DNA from 3 places in the Neobacillus sp. B24 genome. Region 3 is predicted to be linked to each of the others. Evidence: riboswitches for the same ligand, from Rfam matches in the RefSeq annotation. Region 3 holds a riboswitch; each other region holds the start of a gene.
The links. A riboswitch is a leader RNA that binds a small molecule or an ion and turns the genes downstream of it on or off. The one in region 3 is predicted to bind cyclic di-GMP.

Region 1: linked by a shared signal. The riboswitch ahead of ACZ43M_RS16105 (hypothetical protein) and the one ahead of ACZ43M_RS05340 (GGDEF domain-containing protein) in region 3 are both predicted to bind cyclic di-GMP.
Region 2: linked by a shared signal. The riboswitch ahead of ACZ43M_RS11980 (hypothetical protein) and the one ahead of ACZ43M_RS05340 (GGDEF domain-containing protein) in region 3 are both predicted to bind cyclic di-GMP.

What each region holds. Positions count from the first base shown of each region.
Region 1 covers NZ_AP035777.1:3,291,149-3,298,417, forward strand. Annotated here, with positions in the region: gene ACZ43M_RS16085 (GNAT family N-acetyltransferase) at 1-39, opposite strand, end outside; gene ACZ43M_RS16090 (class I SAM-dependent methyltransferase) at 186-941, opposite strand; gene ACZ43M_RS16095 (VOC family protein) at 1,163-1,561, opposite strand; gene ACZ43M_RS16100 (hypothetical protein) at 1,684-2,166, opposite strand; gene ACZ43M_RS16105 (hypothetical protein) at 2,338-2,604, opposite strand; cyclic di-GMP riboswitch class I at 2,585-2,668, opposite strand; gene ACZ43M_RS16110 (VOC family protein) at 2,864-3,229, shown strand; gene ACZ43M_RS16115 (glycosyl hydrolase family 18 protein) at 3,279-4,379, opposite strand; gene ACZ43M_RS16120 (DEAD/DEAH box helicase) at 4,660-6,099, opposite strand; gene ACZ43M_RS16125 (YaiI/YqxD family protein) at 6,300-6,740, shown strand; gene ACZ43M_RS16130 (cold-shock protein) at 6,894-7,094, opposite strand.
Region 2 covers NZ_AP035777.1:2,416,625-2,423,893, reverse strand. Annotated here, with positions in the region: gene fliF (flagellar basal-body MS-ring/collar protein FliF) at 1-1,203, opposite strand, end outside; gene fliE (flagellar hook-basal body complex protein FliE) at 1,234-1,533, opposite strand; gene flgC (flagellar basal body rod protein FlgC) at 1,544-1,993, opposite strand; gene flgB (flagellar basal body rod protein FlgB) at 1,999-2,391, opposite strand; gene ACZ43M_RS11985 (glucosaminidase domain-containing protein) at 2,569-3,255, opposite strand; gene ACZ43M_RS11980 (hypothetical protein) at 3,355-3,669, opposite strand; cyclic di-GMP riboswitch class I at 4,035-4,120, opposite strand; gene fliT (flagellar protein FliT) at 4,271-4,621, opposite strand; gene fliS (flagellar export chaperone FliS) at 4,631-5,011, opposite strand; gene ACZ43M_RS11965 (hypothetical protein) at 5,140-6,039, opposite strand; gene ACZ43M_RS11960 (flagellar brake protein) at 6,344-6,967, opposite strand; gene flgL (flagellar hook-associated protein FlgL) at 7,170-7,269, opposite strand, start outside.
Region 3 covers NZ_AP035777.1:1,083,233-1,090,501, reverse strand. Annotated here, with positions in the region: gene ACZ43M_RS05360 (GNAT family N-acetyltransferase) at 1-384, shown strand, start outside; gene ACZ43M_RS05355 (hypothetical protein) at 384-803, shown strand; gene ACZ43M_RS05350 (YhgE/Pip family protein) at 1,287-3,599, opposite strand; gene ACZ43M_RS05345 (response regulator transcription factor) at 3,861-4,532, shown strand; gene ACZ43M_RS05340 (GGDEF domain-containing protein) at 4,611-5,648, opposite strand; cyclic di-GMP riboswitch class I at 5,702-5,789, opposite strand; gene ACZ43M_RS05335 (cation:dicarboxylate symporter family transporter) at 5,992-7,239, opposite strand.

The DNA.
Region 1 (7,269 bases), 2.2 Mb from region 3:
AGGAAGATACTCAGTTATTATGAATTTGTGTTTGTTCACCGGAATACTTCCTTAATCATATGTTGTTTACTCGCCACTTTAATCCCCCCATTATACAAAGTATTAAGCATCGTCACTTTTATGCTCGTTCATACTGAGCGATTTTTTATTACTATAATCAACTGTATCTCCAATAAAAAAGAAGATCATTCTTTAATAGATTTGATGATCATAGTAGTCGGAAATTTCCTTGCCTTGTATAGAGAATAATAACGATCAGAGATTCCTTCATCAACTGTTTCAAATCCAGATGAAACATCACTTTCTATGACAGACTCAATTGTAAAACCTGCTCTTATTAGCTCGTTTATGTAAGTTGCCATCTTTCGTTTGGGTATTATAACGGGTGCATCTTCTCCCTTAAATTTTGGATATTTAATAACTCCTTCATTTTGATAAGAACCATCAAGATAGATTTGACCGTTCTTGCTTTTTAAATGAGCGTAGAGAGGATGATCCCAACTAAATATAAAGTATCCACCAGGTTTCAAATAAGAATGGATAAGTCCAAAAGTAGCAGCAAGATTTGTCGTCCATCCAATAGCATATATAGAGTAAACTGCGTCAAAATATTGCTTAGGTATCCCAATGTCCTCTTCCATTGGTGCACAGAATAAATTGGCTTTAACATCCTTAAGAGTATCTTTTGCTGCTGAAATTTGAGCTTCGGATAAATCAATACCCCAAAGTTCACCGGCCCCTTTATCTGCCATATATCTCAATGAATGACCGCTTCCACAACCAATATCAAGAACTTTTTTATTTATTATTTCATCAAAGAGTCCTAGCTCGTCTTCGGTTTGTGCAAAAGGACCATAATTAGGTAATGCATCCTTCCCATTAAAATGATGTGCTACTATATCCCAGCTGTTTTTGTTTTGTTTAAGAATTTCTGCGGACAATCAAATTCCCCCATTTATAAGTTTTATTATTGATTTGAAATTCAGTATAAACCTGAAAGGCCACACCGAATTTGTCTATTACATCTCCAAAATAGCTCCTTGTTTGTTATTGGATTTCTTATATGATGACCGTTATAAAAAGTACTTTTTGTTAATCTGGATAAGGCTACAAAAATAGGGGCTGCTTCATGTTGAAACGCCCCTGTTGAAAATCTTATGTATTATTTAGGAAGATCAAGCTGCCATGATACCCCGAAACGGTCATTTAGCCAGCCAAACTTCTTACTGAAGCCATAATCACCAATTGGCATTAGGGCCATTCCACCATCTAACAATTTTTGATAAAGATTGTCAATTTCCTCTTCAGTATCACAAGTAACATAGATTGAAAAGGAAGGTGTGAAGGTAAACTGATGTTTTATATTACTGTCAATACAGATAAAATCCTGTCCTTTTAAGGAAAAGGCAGCCTTCATCACAGTTCCTTCGTCCCCTGACTCATTCGCTCCGTATCGAACCAAATTAGTAATATGGGAATCATCAATAAGGGAGGTATAAAAATTCATTGCTTCTTCAGCCTTGCCATCTTGAAACATTAAAAACGGTGTAACCTTTGACATGTTCATCCACCTTTCAATTGAATATGTAATACATTTATTATAGTGAATATGATCGTTGAATTAAAGCTTCCCTTTGACGCAGGAGGAAAATCAATCCTTTTTCCTCGTCTTCATAATGCCAGTTAAGTGAAAAAAATTAAGTCTCCCAATCCGATTGGTTTATTTTCAGTAATCCTAATTTCAATAACCGGTCCAGCCTTGATAAAAATATATACCTCTTCTAATTTTAAGATAATGGATGTTAACACTGGACTTTCTCCATTTTTAACTCCATATCCAATTACCTGGTTTATAACATTCGGTTGAATAAAAAAACTTGAACTCTTTATTATATGCCTTTGACAGTGACTGCCCTCCATATACTCCAATGGCTTAGGAGTTTCCTTTTCCTTAACCAACAGTAAGTCATCCCCAGCCTTGTCTTCCATCCACTCTAAACTCCAATACTTTACTTCATGTGTTTTTGGATATTCTATTGCTAAAATAGGAGTAGTTGGATGAAGAATAAGCTCCTTGTTGAATTGATGGATATTGAGTTGATTTGCATATATTCCTGATAATGTACAACCCTTAATCGACTTAACATCTTCCCATTGAAGTTCCATATTTTCACGCCCTTGTTTTAAAGAAAAATCCTTTTCTAATAAAAGAAGCGTTAACCCTGCTTGGGCAAACGCACCCTATAATGTAGATGAAGAAACTACTAATATGAAAATGGCGATCCTTCGTTATGGAAGAATCGCCCTCTGTCGTTTATATATCACTCTTATTTGTCACTATTTAAAGGCAAGAGTATGCTTTAAAAAGCTTTTCTTATAGTCGAACCATTCTAATGCGACCAAAAATAATCTTCTTTCCAATAATTCTTCTTCAAAGAATTTTAAGTTATTTTCATATTTTTCAAGAACTGCAGTCACATATAACTCTACTAAATTTTCATTACTTAGTTCTTTCACATCAATAAATGGTTCTTGTGCACAAGCAAGAGCAGCCACAGATAACACCCCTAAAATATGTTCTATTTTAGGCAGCTCAGCCGTCATAGTTTAGAACCTTAGACCTGAAGCTTTGCGTCCCAATCTTTCGAATGGTTTGCCTTTATCTAAATATTATTATTTTTAAATTATATTACATTTTTGAAATGAATTGTAAAAAAAGTTTAATAATACTATAAAAATATTTGTTTTTAAGGCACACTAAAATCATGCACGGTTTAAAATGCTGTCGAAACATTCAATTATGAAATATGATTATAAAGGTATGATACATACTATTTTCCGTTAGGAGGAATGCGTTGTGAAAATGGAACATGTGGGGATTAAGGTAAAAAATATGGACGAGTCTTTGGCGTTCTATCAAAACATCCTCGGGTTGGAATTAAGAAATCGTGAGTGGTTAACTGACTCTGTTGAGCTTGCCTTTTTATATTTCCCAGACCAGCCAAGTGTAGAGATTGAACTTGTCTATGGCGGCGGTTCGGTTGATAACGAAGGAATCGTCAATCACTTGGCTTTTACAGTTGAAAATATTAAAGCCGAACTCTTACGCTTAAAACAAGCAGGGATCCAATTAGTAGATGAAGAACCTCGCAGCATTTTAAATGATACCGTTAAAATTGCCTTTTTCCAAGGTCCGAACGGTGAGAAGCTGGAATTGGTTGAAAGATAAGTAGCAATAAACAAAAGTGCCAGATACCCTTGCCTGGCACTTGTTTCAATCACTTTTTTACTTTTATATTTTCTGGTATGGTCTCCCAGTACTTCGGGTCTTCTAAGCCAAGCCGCCAAATCCCGATTCCCCGCAGGTTATATTTTTCAACAAGGTTTAGCTTCACCTTCAAACTTTTACTGTTCTCAAACCATACCTGGTGGCTGTGATGTTTTTCATCTACGTAACTAAAGTGTGGAGTTTGCGATTGAGTGTCCCAAATCACCTTCGCTTTAAATTTTGTTTTCTGTCCCATTAACTCTTCATACGAGCTATATTTGGATTCACCTGAAGTTGTATCCCAATCCCATCCATAACCAGCGATTCCAAGGAGAATTTTTGCTGGTGGTACCTTATGCTTCAAGGCATAACGAATGGTATCTTCTGTCCAGTCGACTGATGCTGATGGACCGGGTTTTGTTCTGGGATTATGTTCATCGTATGTCATAACCATTAATCCATCTGAATATTGACCAAGCTTTTCGTAATCAAACCATGGTGACCAGGGATTTGCGCGGGAATCACCCGTGTTTGCCGGGACTGAAACTGTCACTACTTTTCCATCAGAATGAAGGGAATCAGTCAGTTCTTTTATCATTCCACTAAAAGTATCCCGGTCATTTAACTGCAAATTCTCCATGTCAATATTGATTCCATCATAATGAAACTGATGGATTTCATTACGTATACTCTGAATAAAAACAGCCCGATTACGATCGTTATCGATTACTTTACTCGCTACCTGCTTGCCCTTCTCGACGGTTTCATAAAAAAGATTATGTACAACCATATATACCTTCAGGTGTTTTTCATGAGCACTTTCAATTATCTTTCGTTTATGCTCTGCTGTAACGGAATCTATAAGACTGCCAGGGCGTTTATCATCAAGCTTATACCAAAAAGGGGCAATGCTGCTTAACCTGGAGGATTGGGCGTCAACTGTTGGCTGAGATCCTGGATACGTCCCTTCCTGCTCTGTGTAAAACCCTAACACTTCACGAGAAGTTTCCTTTATATTGTCAGCCTGTTTTTTTTCCGCCTTGCCGCAGGATGATAATAATCCGATGCATAAAGAAATGATGATGAATGATTGATACCAATTTCTCGCCATACTACACCTTCTTCTAAGTTGTATAGTTCTTAAGGTGCTGAGAAAAGTTGTAACTTATTCACAGTGATTTGGCTTCATTCGTAGTAAATAGAAATTGATATTAACCAATATGAATTTATTGCGAAATAATTTTTAGGCGGAGAATTTCCTGCTAATGTAAAAATAGACCTTCAAATTCCAATACAATTTGAAGGTCATTCTGCATTACATTTTTAATGTTTGTGAAAGTTAACGGAACCCTGTTGGTCTCTAATACCATCCACTTTGAATAAAAAATTTATTATACTTCTTTCTTGCGAGAGGACCTGGAAGTTTCTTTACGTTTACCACTTGTCCCTTTTCCCACAAATCCCCTATTCCCTTTATAGTTTCGCGTTTGCTTTTCCCGTGGCTTCTTGGAATATTGCGGTGCTTCGGATGTTAGCTGAATCGGAACTTCCCTCTGGTCCTTCGATAACAATTTCAAGGCAATTGAAACTAACGTGGTCGAATCGTATTGATCTAACAATTCGGTTGCTGCTTGTTTAAACTCTGAGTATTGCTTTTCTTCCACCAATTGTATCATCTTTTCTACTGCAGCTTGCTGTATAGACTCCATTGCCTCTGCTACCGTCGGTATGGATTTGCGCTGGATTTTCCCTTTTGATGCTTTTTCAATACTGTGGATCTGTCCAGTTTCTCTCGGTGTAGCAAAAGTAATCGCAATTCCCGTTTTACCTGCTCGTCCCGTTCTGCCAATCCGGTGAACATAACTTTCTGGGTCTTGAGGAATGTCAAAATTGTAGACGTGGGTAACCCCTGACACATCAATCCCCCTCGCAGCCACATCGGTCGCGACTAAAATATCGATGGTTCCCTCACGAAATTTATTCATCACGACATCCCGCTGCCGTTGATTTAAATCACCGTGCAGGCCATCAGCAAGATATCCTCTTTTATTCAATGCATCGCTTAATTCATCCACGCGCCTTTTTGTCCTTCCAAAAATCACGGCTAATTCTGGATTACCCACATCCAGCAGACGGCAAAGGACTTCAAATTTATCTCGTTCCTTAACCTCATAATAAACTTGCTTTACACTTGGAGCGGTAACTTCCTTCGCTTTTATCTTCACTAACTCCGGATTGTTCATAAACCTTTCCGCAAGGTTTTGAATCGGTTTTGGCATAGTGGCAGAGAACAGCAAGGTTTGTTTTTCTTCAGGGGTTTCACTAAGGATTCGTTCGATATCCTCTATAAAGCCCATATCTAACATCTCATCCGCTTCGTCCAAAACCACCATTGAGATACGATCTAACTTAAGCGTTTTACGTTTAATGTGGTCCAGAAGTCTTCCTGGTGTTCCCGTAATAACGTGTGGAACCTTTCTTAATGCTTTGATTTGGCGGTCTATTGACTGCCCTCCATAAATAGGGAGAGAATTTATACCCATGTATTTCCCAAGCCGATTAATCTCTTCTGAAACCTGAATAGCTAATTCCCTTGTCGGCGCAATGGCAATCGCCTGAACATATTTTTTGCTCTTATCCAATTTCTCCAAGATTGGTATGGCGAAGGCAGCCGTCTTTCCTGTGCCTGTTTGTGCTTGACCAATAATGTCCTTCCCTGTCAAAGCTATGGGAATGGCTTTTTCTTGAATAGGAGATGCTTCTTCAAATCCCATATCCGTAATTGCTCTTTGAATATGTTCACTAATGTCCATTTCATGAAATGTTGTCATTCTTCAAAAACCCCTTCTATGTTTTCACTATTTCTTATATTGGGCAAAACGTCTTCATGAAATGCATATAAGGATGTTTTTTGCAACGAAGTTGATGTTCGTGAATATCCTGGTTATTATTATTAAAACTATCTTTATCGTTTGACAAAGTCTAAATTTATCATTATCATCAATTCAAACTTAATAACGGGGAGATAAGTTTGAAAATTTATGTTGATGCGGATGCATGTCCGGTAAAAGATATCATTATCTCTGAAGCTAGGAATGCTGACATTCCTGTTATCCTTGTCACTAGCTTCTCTCATTTCTCTAATACGCAACAACCATCGGGTGTAGAAACCATTTATGTCGACTCTGGAGCAGATGCTGCGGATTATCGGATCATGAAGTTAGCTCAAAAACGAGATATAATCGTTACGCAGGATTATGGTCTTGCTTCGCTGGGTTTAGCAAAAGGTTGTGTGGTACTTCACCATAGTGGGTTTCGCTATACCCATGAAAACATTGACCAATTATTACAAACACGTTATTTGAGTGCAATGGCTCGAAAGAGCGGAAAGCGTACAAAGGGTCCAAAACCATTAACATCAGAAGATAGGGAGAAATTTAAGAAACTTTTCAAATGTGCAATTTCACTATAAATTAGGTAATCCACAATATATATGCTACACTTGGTTTACCATTTGATTTACCGTTTTCAGGTACCCTACTCATTAGTGAGTGGGGTTATTTGTTTTCCTAAGAAAGTGAAAAAACAGACCCTAAAAAGAGTCTGTCCATGGTTAGAATTATTATTAAGCTTTACGAACGTTAGCAGCTTGTGCTCCACGTTGGCCTTGCTCAACATCAAAAGTCACTTCTTGACCTTCTTCTAATGTTTTGTACCCTTCGCCTTGGATTGCTGAGAAATGAACGAATACATCTTCTCCACCTTCGCGCTCGATGAATCCGAAGCCTTTTTCGCCATTAAACCATTTTACTTTACCTTTTTCCATGTTTGTTGCCTCCTAGTGTGCTTAGCATACACATTGTATTACTATCCTTGCTCTCAGTGATCATCAAGACGAAAAGTTTTACTAATACAATCCTTTACACCGAACAAAAATAATTGAATTTTATAGTAGCATTATTTAAAATTCTTTGCAAGGAACCCCAAGTTAAAACCTATTT
Region 2 (7,269 bases), 1.3 Mb from region 3:
ATTCCGAATATTCTCTTCGGTAGTCATTGGTAATGAACCTGATTTTGATGAGTCTGCTTCAACACCAACATTAATCGTAATATCTTCGATTTGATACGGACTTTTAATAATCTCATTATTAATTCGATTGACCTCATAATTTATACGTTCTTGAGTTTCTTCATAATTGTTTTCCCCGCCAGTATCTGTTCCGGAATATCCAGGAACGTCGGTTTCTCCTGTACCGACAACTCCACCCGAACTCGCCGCTGTTCCACTGGATGTCTTTGAACTTTTTTCGGAACTGATTGGAACACCTTTATTGCTGTCATCAGCCGGTTTTACCAGATTTTCTTGAGTTTTTACTTTATCAAAATTCATTTTGACAAAAGTATGGACAAACACCTTATCCGTTCCCAGTATAGATCCTAACAAGTTTTGAAGATTTTTTTGAATATCCCCTTCAATGTCTTTCTGAATTTTCCTCTGTTCTGCATATTTATCCAATGAACCTTCTTCATTATCTGCATCTTCAAGTGCCAAAGTTTCACTGTACTGATTCATAATCGTAATATTTTCGAGCGGAAGGTTTGGAACACTTTTTGATACCAATGTATAGAGTGCTCGTATTTGTTGGGAATTTAGCTTGTTTCCAGGTTCAATCTCAACCATTACGGAGGCACTGGCAGCTTCCTCCTCATCCTGTTTGACAAAAACTGAATCCTCCGGCAATGTTAATATTACTTCTGCATTTTTGATTCCATCGATATTCTTTATGATTTGAGCAACCTGATTTTGCATTGCTTCCCTTTCAAGAATATCGTATTGACGATCTGTGGCCCCAAATGACAGGTTTTCGCCAAATATCCCGTAATTAATTTTGTTGTCTTTTGGATAGCCCTCCGATGCGAGAGTTACTATTAAATCCGGTGCGTCCTTTTTTGGAACAAGGAGCATGGTACCCGTTTCAGATAATTTATAATCTGTATACCCCTGCTTATCCAATTCAGCTTTTATATCTCCTACTTCCCGCTGAGACAGCTGGCCAGTATAAAGTGGCACAAATTCCGGGCGGGAAGCGAAAAATATAAAGGCTGATAACGCTGTAAAAATAAATACGAAAGATCCTATTAGCAGTCCTTTTTGTTTCGTGCTAAGCGCCTTCCAATATGTACTTATGCGCTCCATAGATTGTTTAAGTTGATCTGTCCATGATCGATTCATTTCTCACCCTGCCCAGCTTTCCATCGTTGTTTACACTTGCATCCTCATCATTTCTTGATAGGCTTCTACGGCTTTATCTCTGATGGTAACAGTAAGTTCCAAAGCGACTTTCGCCTTCTGGGCAGCAATGGTTACATCGTGGATATTGTCAATTTCTCCAGTTGCCGCTTTAACCGTCAGTTCAGATGCCTGTTTAACTGTTGTATCCACATTGTTTAAATACCCCTGCAAAACATTAGCAAAGGAGGAGTTTGAATAGTCAGCTTCTGTTTTTTGAAAAGGATTTTGATTGATTTTGATTGTTCCACCACTAATTCCGGAAATATTCATTATAATCCTCCTAACGGCCGATCTCTAATGCTTTTAACATCATCGATTTACCTGTATTAAATGCAGTTACATTTGCTTCATACGCTCGTGATGCCGCAAGCAAATCAACCATCTCTTTTGATAAGTCTACATTAGGCATTTTTACATAACCTTCAGCATTGGCATCGGGATGGTTTGGATCATAAACCAACTTGAATGGGGTCCGATCATTTACGATTCCAGTTACCCTGACACCTTGCAGTTGTGACTGTGTTTGTTTTTGAAGCTCTCCTTGCAGAACACTATTAAAGGATTTCTCTCTTGGTTCCATGACGACCATTTTTCGCTGATACGGTTCCCAATTTCCGTTTATGAAAGTTCCTCGTGTTGAGGAGGCATTGGCAATATTGGAAGATACTACATCCATACGTAATCGCTGTGCGGATAAGGCCGAAGCATTAATATTTAATGAATCAAACAACTTCCTTACACCCTTCCTTTAATTGCAATAGATAATTGTTGAAACTCACTGTTTAATTGTTGGGTTAACGTGTAATACCACAGTGAATTTTTTCCCAATCTCGTCATTTCTTCTTCAATATCCACATTGTTCTGATTGTTTTGCATAAACGTTTCAGTATTTTCAACACTATAGGCGTTTGGCACTTCAGAAGCATTTCCGATAACGACATGACGCGCATCAGTTCGATTGCCAACAAAATTTGTTTGATTTGATAAGTGTTGTTTTAATATATCTTCAAACACAACCTGTTTTGCTTTATAACCGGGAGTCTCAGCATTGGCAATATTATTGGAAATCGCCTGTTGACGTAAACTGGAAGCAGATAATGCCTTCTGTAGGAGGTTAATATTGTTCAAAATAAATCACTCCTCTCCTTTTAAGAGCTTTTCGACAGTTTTCGGTATAATCTATCAAAAAATGATTTCTTTCTCAATATACTATATAGAAAGAGTATAAATCTACCACTTTTTTAATTAAACAGTATGGCAAAAAAGATTTTTGAAAAAACTGTGTCGTTGAGTTTAATTTTACTATCATGCACTAAAATGATTGAAAAATTTAGTTACACCGGATACCCAATGGTTATTCAGATCGGTTGGATCGTTTTCAGCACCAATTGGAGCGTATTTTGCCCCAATACTGGCAATATTGTTTAATCCGTTTCCTAGATAATTTTTACTTAAATTTCGAGCCATATCAGAGATGCTGTCCTCAATTGTTGCGTATGATTTCAAACCATTTCTTCCCATCATTCCTGCAATATTGTTCTTTTCGATTGCAGCCCGTGATTTCCCATTAGCAGATTCGTGTTGGGCAATCGCGGCGATTAACCTAGGGTTGATATTATATCGCTTTCCGACTTGGACGAAGACCTCTCCAAAACCTTTCAGTTTCCCCCCTAATACTTGGTTTAACTTATCTACACTGATGGGTTGGAAACTCAATTGTCCCTCATTCTTTCCTGAACTCTCTTGAGGGGGCATATATGACCGTTCGCTGGTAAAGGGCACATCACCTATTAAATTATTGGGTACATAATTATTTACTTGGGATGGTAGAGAAGTTTGCAGGTCACTGTCGAAAAATAAATCCTGCAGCATCCCCATGAAAAGAGTAGTAAACTCATTATTAGAATTTCCAATTTGAGAAGTCAGTTTTTGATTTCGAGACAATGTATTAATTAACATTGTATTCGTTAGCCATTCATTAACAATTTTCAAAAAAAACACCCTTTCTAATCAAAAAATTCGACTGAAAGACTTCCTTATATAAGAACCACAAAATCTGCGTGGTTACGCAATAAAATTGAGTATAATGGATTATAAAGTTCCAACCAAAATTCTACTAATTTCACCTAAATATTCTTCAGGAAGTTTTGATATATTAATTAATTGTCCGTTTTTGATTTTCCCTTCTACTAAAACAATGTTGTTCGGATCCAGTTCGTTTTTTAATGCAAGTATTTGTTTCTCTTTATATACGACATTTTTCACCATTAAATATGTACTATTATGAAGATTTTCGACAGTAATGCGCATGGGCTCCATAAAGAATGGTTTTCTGCTTTTATAATCTAAAAAATTAAAAACTGTACCACTCTTTTGTTTATCTATCAACAATTGCTCCCGAACCATAATGTTCTTCCTCTCCGCTCACTTGATGTGATTGAAAAAAGCGATTCCGCTTAAATAATTAGAAGCGAGAACGGTTGTTTATACTCAAACGTTCCTTTAATTTACAGAATAGTAAACCGTTATCATTATTTTAATCTATTACATTACTTCCATAACCGAAAAATCTTTTTCGGCTTCGCGCAAAAAATAGGTCGAATTTCCTCCTTTTTTGCGTAATCACGCAAATAATGTTGAAGAGTGTCAACACTAATTAAAACTTCCAAACAAAAAAACCCGCATTACCGAATGCGGGGTTGGATACATCTTTCAAATCAAACCACAGGAAAACCTATGAAAACATTGATCTTTCTTGAGAACGCCCTATTATCGGTAACTGGCTGGCATAGTGAGTTGCACCTTAGCCCCTATAGTTTTGCGTAACTGATTTTCATCAGTATTGCCCTTAACGAGGTGCAGTCCCTAAAACCTTAGCCTCATATCCATAATAGAACGTTTTTACTTCGCCGAATATCCTACTTTGTTCCTAATTGTTGTCGTATTTTATAGGTATTTAGAACCATTTGTGTCTAAATTTGTCTGAAGTTGACAATAGTGCAAGTAATTATTTTTTCTCATCTAAAAATGCACCATTCATTTGCTTCATATATGGTTGATATCTTTTCGACATTTCTTTGTTCACTTTGATTTGATTAAGTGAAATTTGAGTTTCACTAAGACTGGATTTTAGCAAAGGCTCCGCAAGCCTATCAAGAGCAACCATCTCTTCAATCAAACTTTTCGCTTTTGGCGAGTAGTGAAAAGTTGGGTCTCCCGTTTTAATTGCCTCCATCTGATTCATCAACTCATGCCGTTCACTTAGCATCTTTTCAAATTCAGCAAAATCTCCGTCTTTTAATACCTGAAGCATTTGCTTTGTTATATTATGCATTTTTGTAATTATTTCATCTATCATTTTTAAATCCTAACTTTGAGTTTTAGATAATTTCATTGCATTTGTCCAGGTTTCAGTAAGTTCCAAAGCCAACCCTTCTACTTCATCCAAAATTTCTGCCTTTTTATTTAGATTCGCCTCAATCAGACGATTTTTCATATAATCATATATTGATAGCAGCGATTCCGATACTGTATACCCTTTTTTCAACGTAATCATTAACTCGCTGAGTATGTCTTGGGCCCTAAGGTTATAGTTATGGCATTCTTCCAATTTATTATTTTGAATTGCCGCTTTGGATAAACGGATATATTTTACCAAGCCTTGATATAACATTAACGTTAATTCTTCTGGCGTTGAAGTCGTTACTGCTTGCCTTTGATAGGTCTGATATGGATTATTAAAAACCATGTTTTACAACTCCCTTTCATAAACAAATTCCTATTTGATATTATCGGATTTTCGAAAAAAAAGTTAAGCATACATGGTTTAAAAGAATTTTCGTTATGTTTGAATTAGCAATTATAAAATAGTTTTCCTCAGCTTCCAACTTGAAGCACAACTCCAAACCCATCAATCATATAATTCAGTCTTTGAGTATAGGATTTAAGGTTCTGAATTTTAGCTGCATCACCCAGTTTATTAAAGGCTGCGATTTCTTTTGCTAATTTCGAAACTTCCAATTGTAATTGATCATTACGCTTCTTTTCCGCTTGTAATTGTTGATCTTTTCTTAATAGTTTTTCATGAAGTGCTTCCTTTTCAAGATGAACTTCAGATTTAATCGTTTCTATTTGCCGAGCAGCACTTTGATTCATTAATGCCATGTTTGTAAGCTGATACAGGCTTTTAAGCAGCTCATTCAGATTAATCCCTGGCAGTTGTTGAACATTAGAGATAAGTCCTGATAGGATGTCCAATAAATCGTCCTGAATCGGGTTATCTTGTTGTTGCATATGTGCATTCACAGGATTATCCCGAATTACCTCCGTTGATATAACCGGGACTTCGTCCTCTTGAATCGTAATAAAGTTATATTTCTGGTTGATTGGCTGTTTTTGTTCATATTCTTTAATCTTACTGTAGTATTTATAATTGACCGACTGATAACCACGATTTAATAATTGAGCGATTTCATCCAAAATGCCAGTGATATTTAATCCGCCTTCATTTTGGCGTTCTTCAATATATTGGAACATAAATTCAACTTCAACTTTTGACCATTTTCTATTAATTTTCTTGGAAGGATCAAAGGAGTGTCTTGAATTTTGTTTGTTATGGATGCTTATTAGCATCAAATTATTATAGTAAGATACTAAAGTTCCCGGAATAAGTGAATGTTTCTGTTCCAATTCATGAACGAACTCTTCTTCTGTTCTCCCTGTTTGTTGTTTCACAATAGCATCTTTCATTTCGAATATTGCCGATTTTAGCCCCATGTTCTTCTTACCTCCCATTGCCTAATTTATATATTTTTCACAAATTTATAAAGTTGGAAATCATTCTTATCAAACATTTTTTTGATTTGATTAGCCTTTTGTTAGTTGTAATCTACCAAATTATTCGCTGATAAAAAACTTTTTATGGGTGTGTTCAATAAAAATAATAGCTATTTTTCTTTAATATTTATCATATAGTTTCTGGAAGTTTTTGTGAAATTTTATGAATAAGAAGGTAAGAATCTTATATAGAGAAAAAAATCCCCCTCTTTTTTTGTTTGAGGGAGTTTGTTGATTTTCCATATTATCTTTGAAAACGATTTTGTTTCTGTTTCTCAAAACAGTATTGAAGCAATTTTGATTGATTTCGCGGTTCAATTCTCACAAATTTTACAGCAACGTTTGCTCTATCCTGGTCAACCGGTTTATGCAGCCTGATGATTTCGGCATGGAATGGAATCGGTTCGGGGTTGCCATTATTTGAACCTGGAACCATTAATGTTCCTGCAATCATTTCACCTTGGTACAGTTTTAATTCATCACCAACGGTAAATAACAATCCACCCGCACTTATATTAACTGTATAGAATTTGTGGTTTGTGATAATTACTTGCAAATTGGCATTGACCCGGAAATTTTCTCTAAGCTGAATCCGTTTAATTTCATTCGGCTGCGGTCTGGTAATTCGGTATAATGGAATTATCTCTATTTTTCTTCCAATAATTTCAGCTTGGAATCCATATTTATTTCCGTCTATAATATATGAAACCTCTATTTTGGTTCCATTCGGGTATAACGCTAAATCGTCACCGCCCAAAGGGAATCCGATTAATATCTCCTTCTCTATGATATCTGCAACAATGGATCGATACGAGTGTCCCTTACTAAAAATATCAATCACAATGTTCTGGTTGATTTTTGGAAACATAGACTCCTCCTATTTTTTATACCTAACTATATTTTATAATCTCATTATATTCCAAAATATGAAAATATAATATATAAAATTTCGATTATTAGTTAAAATTACTATCAAATAAAAATATTTTGATTCAATAAAACTCCTAAAATGCAATCAAAAAAGGTAATACAAGATTATCTTGTATTACCTAATCAAAACTAATAATTTATTATCGTAAAAAATCCATTAAAGTGGGCTGGATAATCCTAGCTCCGACGGCAAGTGCTGCACGCTGCACATTTTCCTGGGCTTTTAAATTAGTGATGACC
Region 3 (7,269 bases):
GACTTCGTCCTTAATCAATATGAAAATGGCTTGATTGCACCTTGGGGGATGGAATATAAGGAAACAGGCAGGCTTGTCGGCACGATTGACTTTGTTTCCTGGCAGCCCCATCATAGAACGGCAGAAATCGGATATGTCATCTCCCCAGAATATTGGGGCAAAGGTCTAACACCGGAAGCTTCAAGAGAACTAATTCGTTTTGGTTTTGAAAAAATGGATTTGGTGCGGATTCAGGCTCGCTGCTTTGTGGAAAACATTGCGTCACAGCGGGTGATAGAGAAAGTCGGCATGTCATTTGAAGGAATTATCCGTAACGGGATGCTCGTGAAGGGACAGCATTGGGATTTAAAGCTGTATTCAATTATTAAAGAAGAGTTAAGTTAATGCATCCAATCACTGTAATCGAAATAATTGTGACTTCTTTGATTGTAGTTGTATTTTTTAGTATAGCTCTTTTTGTCCCTGTTAAGTTTCGGAAAAAGGCAATGCTATCGGCATCCGTCGTAACGTTGGGTTTGGGTTTATCTTTTGTTGTACGTCCTTTTTGGATTAATTATCAGGTCGAGATTAAAAAAGAGGAGTTAAATCAATATTTAGCTGAAAAATATCCAAAGGAAACTTGGGAGATACGCCGAAGGGATGGCCGGCAGTATAACCCCTACCATCTAGAAGTCAGATTTGACAATGAGCCTGGGTGGGTTTATACCTATTTCGTTGGTGATTCGAAGATTTATCAGAGCGCTCGGAGTGTTCCGGATGGACAAGGTCCGATTGTTGGAAAACACTATGATCCAAAGAAATAGTTAAAAATGGGGACGTCCTTTTGTGGGCGTCCCCTTTATTTTTTTACCACGGTTCCCTGCCGCAGGTAAAGGTTGTTTTGAATTTCATAAAGTCATACATAAGCGCGGCTTTTCTGCCTTTGTCACTATGTCTATTCCGTTTGTGGTAAAGGCAATCCATGAACTCAAAATCACATTGACATGGATGAACGCTGCTATTTAGACAATAGTCATGCCGTCGGCAGCAATCGTCTACATCATTAATTGGAGCACCCGGCCCGCTGCAGCCAGGACCTCACCAGCGATACCCCGGAAAAATACAAAAGCCAAACGGATTTCGCCGTCCTCCAGTTTCCAAATTTGACACCTCCTTGCGGTTTTTATACTACTAAAATATGTACGGGCATTTGAATTGGAATGGAGGAAAGTCTATTTTTAGGAAGGTAATCTTCTTTGCACATTAAAAAGAGGCAGCCAAAAGGCAACCTCTCTTGTTTGAGCGTTTTAAGCTGAAACGGTGTCATCAATATTTTTCGTTCTGAATAAATTCCATGCAAAGATAATGACGAAACTTATTGCCAGGAATACTAGTAAAAGTAGTAAACTTCCCCAGGCTGCGCCGGTATCTCCTAATGAAATTAATGACTTGAAGCCTGACACGGAATAGGTCATTGGCATAAATTTGCTTAGTACCTGCAAGGAATCCGGTAATGCCTCGATTGGCGCATCGCCGCCAGAGATAATCAATTGAAGGATGATTAATACGAAGGCAATAAAGCGTCCAACATGACCGGCTAATGAAATCAATACCAGAATGACCATTAAAAATGCAAGGCTTGTCACAATCATGAACAGGATGTATGCAAAGCTGCTTGTGACACTTAGATTCAGGAATAGCAATGTACTTAACGAAACGACCAATGCTTGGGCAATGGCAATCACGGAAAGTGTCGTTAATCTGCTTGCAAAGGATGTCGGGCCAACTCCTGTGGTTGAATTTTTCAAATCAACGAACAGGGTCATGATTAGCAAGCCTACAAATAGCGCAAGTGATAGATAATACGGCGCAGAAGAGTCGCGATATTCACTGTAAGCATTGACCTTGCTGCCGACTAGCTCGACCGGAGATACAAACATATCGGTATTCTTATCCCCAGTTTTAACGGCGCTTGTTTCCTTCGCTCCATCATGTAAGCCAGTAGCGAGTTCATTGGCACCGCTGTTTAATTCCCCTAGACCATTGTCCAGTTTCTCAACACCAGCAGTTAACTCACCCCAGCCTGTATTAACAGTTTGAGTGCCGTCGTTGACTTGAACCATACCAGAATTAATTTGGTTCGCACCTGCGGTTAGCTGCTTCCAGCCAGCATCTACTGTTTGGTTACCGTCTTTGATCTTCTTTGCACCGTCGTTCAATTGTCCGGCACTGGCAATTAACGTTTTCCAACCAGTTTCTACTGATGCTGTACCAATCGCTACTTCCTTGGCACCAGCTTCTAGTTTAGTTGCTCCTTCAAATATGGTATCTTGACCTTCTGGTGGATTAGGAATTAATTGATAGTTTAGTGCATCTATAGTTTGCTGAATACCACCTATTACACCACCACTACCATCAGGTCCTCCAATTCCCTCTGCTACCTTTTGGGCACCACCCTGAATGCGTTCCATGCCGGCATTAAGGGCAGGTAATTTTTCCTCATTGGTTACAATAAAGTTTAATGTAGCAACAATTTTTTGGAAGTTTGGATCACTCTTAAGTGCCGGATGTTCCTTGTATTGCCCTAGTCCTGTATTTAATTCACTTAAGGCTTTAGTTAAGTCAGTTAGGCCTGTTTTCGTCCTATCTGTTCCTGCTTTGAGTTCTAGGCTACCTGGATATAATTCAGTTGATACTTTTGTTTTAAAACCTTCCGAACTACCTTTAAAGGTATTTAACAGGGTTTCAGTTCCCTTTGTAAGGTCAGTTGCTCCTTTCGCAAGCTCTTGGGTTCCCCCGGCAAGTCTTTGGATATCCGGTAATTTTGCTTTAAGTCCGCCTACCAACTGATTAGTCCCATCATTCAAAGCCTTAGTCCCTGCCGCCAATTCAGAAATGCTCCCTTGCTTCCCTTTTAGGTTGGTGTACATTTCATTAGTTCCGGCAGCTAGTTCCTTTGTGCCATCCGCAAGTTTTTGAATGTCAGGTGATTTTTCGGTTAAGGTATTGTAGAGCAGAGTGGATCCATCGTGAAGCTGGGTGGAGCCGTCATAGATTTTATCAGCCCCATCAGCGGCGGTTTGGAATCCTGCTGCTACATCACCAAGACTTGAAAATACATTTTTTACGTATTTGGTCGTGATTTTTGTGGCCAGCTTTTCCCTGATTGTTTCAACAGCACCTGATGTCACTTCGGCAATTCGCCCGTTTTTCCCCTCGTTTTGTATGTATTCGAGGCCCAGCTTTTGCGGGTCGCTATCCATTACCGTTGTTGCCTTTTGTGAAAAATCTTCAGGAATCTTAATAACTAAATAATAGCGGTTGTCCTTAAGGCCTTTGTCTGCCTTCTCTTCTGAGACAAACTCCCACCCCAGTAATTTTCCTTTCTTCAGCTCCTCGACGAGATCATTACCAACCGTTAGCTTTTCTCCGTCGTTTTCCGCCCCCTTGTCCAGATTAACGACAGCTACTGGTAATTCCGGCAATGTCTCCGGCGGATCAAGCAACCCGGATAGATAAATGAGTGCATAAATGAGTGGAATTGCAACCGCTGCCAGAAGCGGTACTAAAAACCCACCCCTCCCTTTCATTAGCAGGGCTAATTCGGAAAAATTTTTCAAAAATACTCCCCCTTTGCTGCTTTTTATTATAAAATATGACTGAACCTTCATTCATTTCTTTACTAACCGGCCCAATCATAATTTATTGGTCCCAATACAATTTCGTCGCCCAACCTACATTTTCGATACGAAAACGTATTATCGCAGCAATCAGAATTCTGTCAAAAGTAGTAGGGCTAAAATTGTAGGAACTTTCACTCTATTGTAGAACGAACGCATTATAAAAAATATTACTGAAAATGTAGGGGGAAAATTTGTCGAATGATGAATCCTGCTGTCTATAATCATCTAAAGAAAACGGCAGCAATCTCTGACCTGAGACGAAAGGTAGAAAATATGCTGCACGGGTGCATGCAGTTCTTTCCGTTTCAAAGGGCGGCCTTTTTTATATACTCTCCACTTAGCTATTTGGGCGAGGGAGTCTTACTGATTGAAAACGATAAAGTGGTTTCGATTAGAGGAATCAAGGAAGATGTCCGGCCAATTTTTCCGATTTATCAGGCCCTGACAAGAAATAAGCCGGCTTTTATTAATACAGAGGACAGCCTTGGCTATTTTCCTGAACAATATGTAAAGGAACTGGACATAACCATGGCTATTATTCCTATTTGTCTTTTCAATACGGTAGTAGGCTGTGCAATCGTTGACCGCTATCTTGGAGAATATCCTTTTGAGCATAATTATTTAACATTGCTTTCCGAGTATTTTACATTTCCCTTCCTCCCAACACAGACAAAAAACATATTGAGCAAGCGTGAAACAGAGGTGCTTCAGCATCTTGCCAACGGATATTCCATAAAAGAAATGGCCTCGTGGATGGGTGTAAGCGAATTCACTGTACGGGATTATATAACGTCTGTTGTAAGAAAGCTTGGCACTAATAATCGCGCAGAGGCAGTCGCAGTTGGGATGAGAAAAGGAATTATTCTTTAATTTTTTTGCAAAAAAACCCCCTTAAGCTGGATTATTAGTCCAACTTATGGGGGTCACTTCATAAGCGGTTTTTTCCTATTAAATGATACTGACCATATTTCGGCCCTTATCCTTCGATTTATAAAGTCCTTTATCAACCCTGTTCAATAAGGAGTCAATGCTGTCATCTGGCTGACACCAGGTTACTCCAAAACTGCTAGTTATACTTCCGACTCCAGTAAACTCATGAGCGGCGATTAATGTTCGATAATGTTCTGCAAGCTGGAAGGCATTATGACCAACCTCATTAGTAATAATGAGAAATTCTTCCCCGCCCCAACGTCCAAACAAGTCCTGCTGGGCAAGATTATTCTTAATATGTTCTGCCAATTGTATTAAGACCGAGTCGCCTGCCTTATGGCCAAAACGGTCATTTACGCATTTGAAATGGTCGATATCAAAAAAGATAATCGAAAACGACTTGTCCATCGTTTTTGAATCTGCTAGTTTTTTTTCAAGCCACGCGTCAATCTGGTGACGGTTTGCAATCCCTGTTAATGAATCGAGGTAAGCATGTTTCTTTACTAGTTCAACCTCCGTAAAGGCCCTGAATAGATATTGAGTAAAGCTAAGGACAATAATATAGACAAAGTTTGCAAAATAAAATTGGACCAGGGAATCAATTGAGCTAGTTGGCAGTTGACCAATAAATGCAATCCCGATTATCAATGTAATGATAAATATGAAGCTGGAAAAATAAATCCCTCGTTTTACACCAAGAGTGAAAAAGATAAACGTTAAAAATAACGGTGTCCAGATAATGAAATCTCCCAGGTCTCCACCGCCGGATTTAACGATATCGTTGTAGATGACATCAAATAACGTGGTAATGTGATAAAAACTGATCAACAGCAAATTAGAATACTCGGTGAAAACAACGAAGCGATTTTTGTATAGCAGCACCCAGCTAATAAGAAACCATATGGTTAGAGTACTATTTACAAAAGCATCGAACATGTCGTCAACAAATAAATTCTGCAAAATAGTATTCAAGATTAAAGCAATAATAATTATCGGCACGACCCATAGATAAATACTTCGCTTTAGGTCATCCAATGATATGTCCGGTTTTCTCATTGATTTCCTCTCCCAACTAATCTTTATCGATTAGTCCCGCCTGATTACTCAACAACGGCAGCTGGCTGGCATAGTCATTTTTCACCTTTAGCCCCTATAGCTTTGCGCCTTTATCTTTCAATAAATTTGCCCTATCGATTTCCTACAGGTAATGAAGAAATTCTTTATCCTACTGAAACAGCTTTTCAGTAATTATCTCAGTATACCTCCATTCTAGCAGAAAACTGGAATTTTTAATATAAAATTTGTTGGTTAAACTAGGCCAAAAGGCCCGATAACAAAAGGTGCCTGACATAAGACGTCAAGCACCTTTTATATCTTTTTTATATTGTAATTAGGTCCATTACGCTGCCAGTTGTTCTGGCTCATCTTCAAGGCTGTGACCTTCCCATTTCGAGATAACAATGGCTGCCAAGGAGTTGCCGACAATATTGACGCATGTACGTGCCATATCAAGAATCCGGTCAATACCAGCGATAAATGCAAGTCCTTCAGCAGGAATGCCGACACTGCCCAATGTAGCAAGCAATACAACAAACGAAACACCCGGAACCCCGGCAATACCTTTTGATGTAACCATTAATACAAGAACTAATGTGATTTGCTCGCCAATTCCCATGTGAATGCCATACATTTGGGCGATAAACAAGGCGGCAATGGCCTGATACAAGGTAGACCCGTCAAGGTTAAATGAATAGCCGGTTGGGATAACAAACGATGTAATCGCCTTTGGACATCCCAGCTTCTCCATTTTTTCCATGATTTTCGGGAGTACTGTCTCCGAACTTGCGGTAGAATAACCTAATAATAATTCATCTTTTAAATACTTCAACAACTTAAAAATACTGAAGCCGACAATTTTCGCTGTGATGCCCAGTACAACAATAATAAAGAAGATCATGGCACCATAAACTACTAGAACTAATTTACCTAAAGGAATTAACGATGTTAGGCCAAACTTGGATACTGTTACACCAATAAGAGCGAAAACCCCAATCGGTGCCAGCTTCATGATTTGGTTGGTAACATAAAACATCGCGTCCGCAGTACCTCGGAAGAAATTAAGCAGCGGGGTCCCTTTTTCCCCAATGGCTGCAATTCCAAGTCCAAACATGACGGAGAAGAAAATGATCGCCAGCATATCCCCACTCGCTAACGACTGAATAATATTCGTTGGAACAATATTGACAAACGTATCAACCATCGAATGCGTTTGAGTCGTTTCGGCGGTCTCTACATAGGAATTAATATCAGTTTTTGTAAGCTGAGAACGGTCAACTCCGGTACCCGGATGAAACACGTTACCAAATAGAAGACCTAAGAAAATCGCAATCGTTGTGATGATTTCAAAATAAAGAAGCGTCTTACCGCCAAGCTTTCCTAGTGATTTCATGTCACCGACTCCGGCAACACCAACGATAATACTTGAAACAACAATTGGTATAACAATCATCTTAATGAGGCGAATAAAAATGGTTCCAATTGGTTGCAGGAATTCAGCTACATGCGGGTTACCGTAGAAAATCGCACCCACAGTAATACCTAACGCCAAGCCAATGAAGATTTGCCAAGCTAAGCTAATTCGTTTCATTTACACATCTCCTTTATATATGAAATCAAA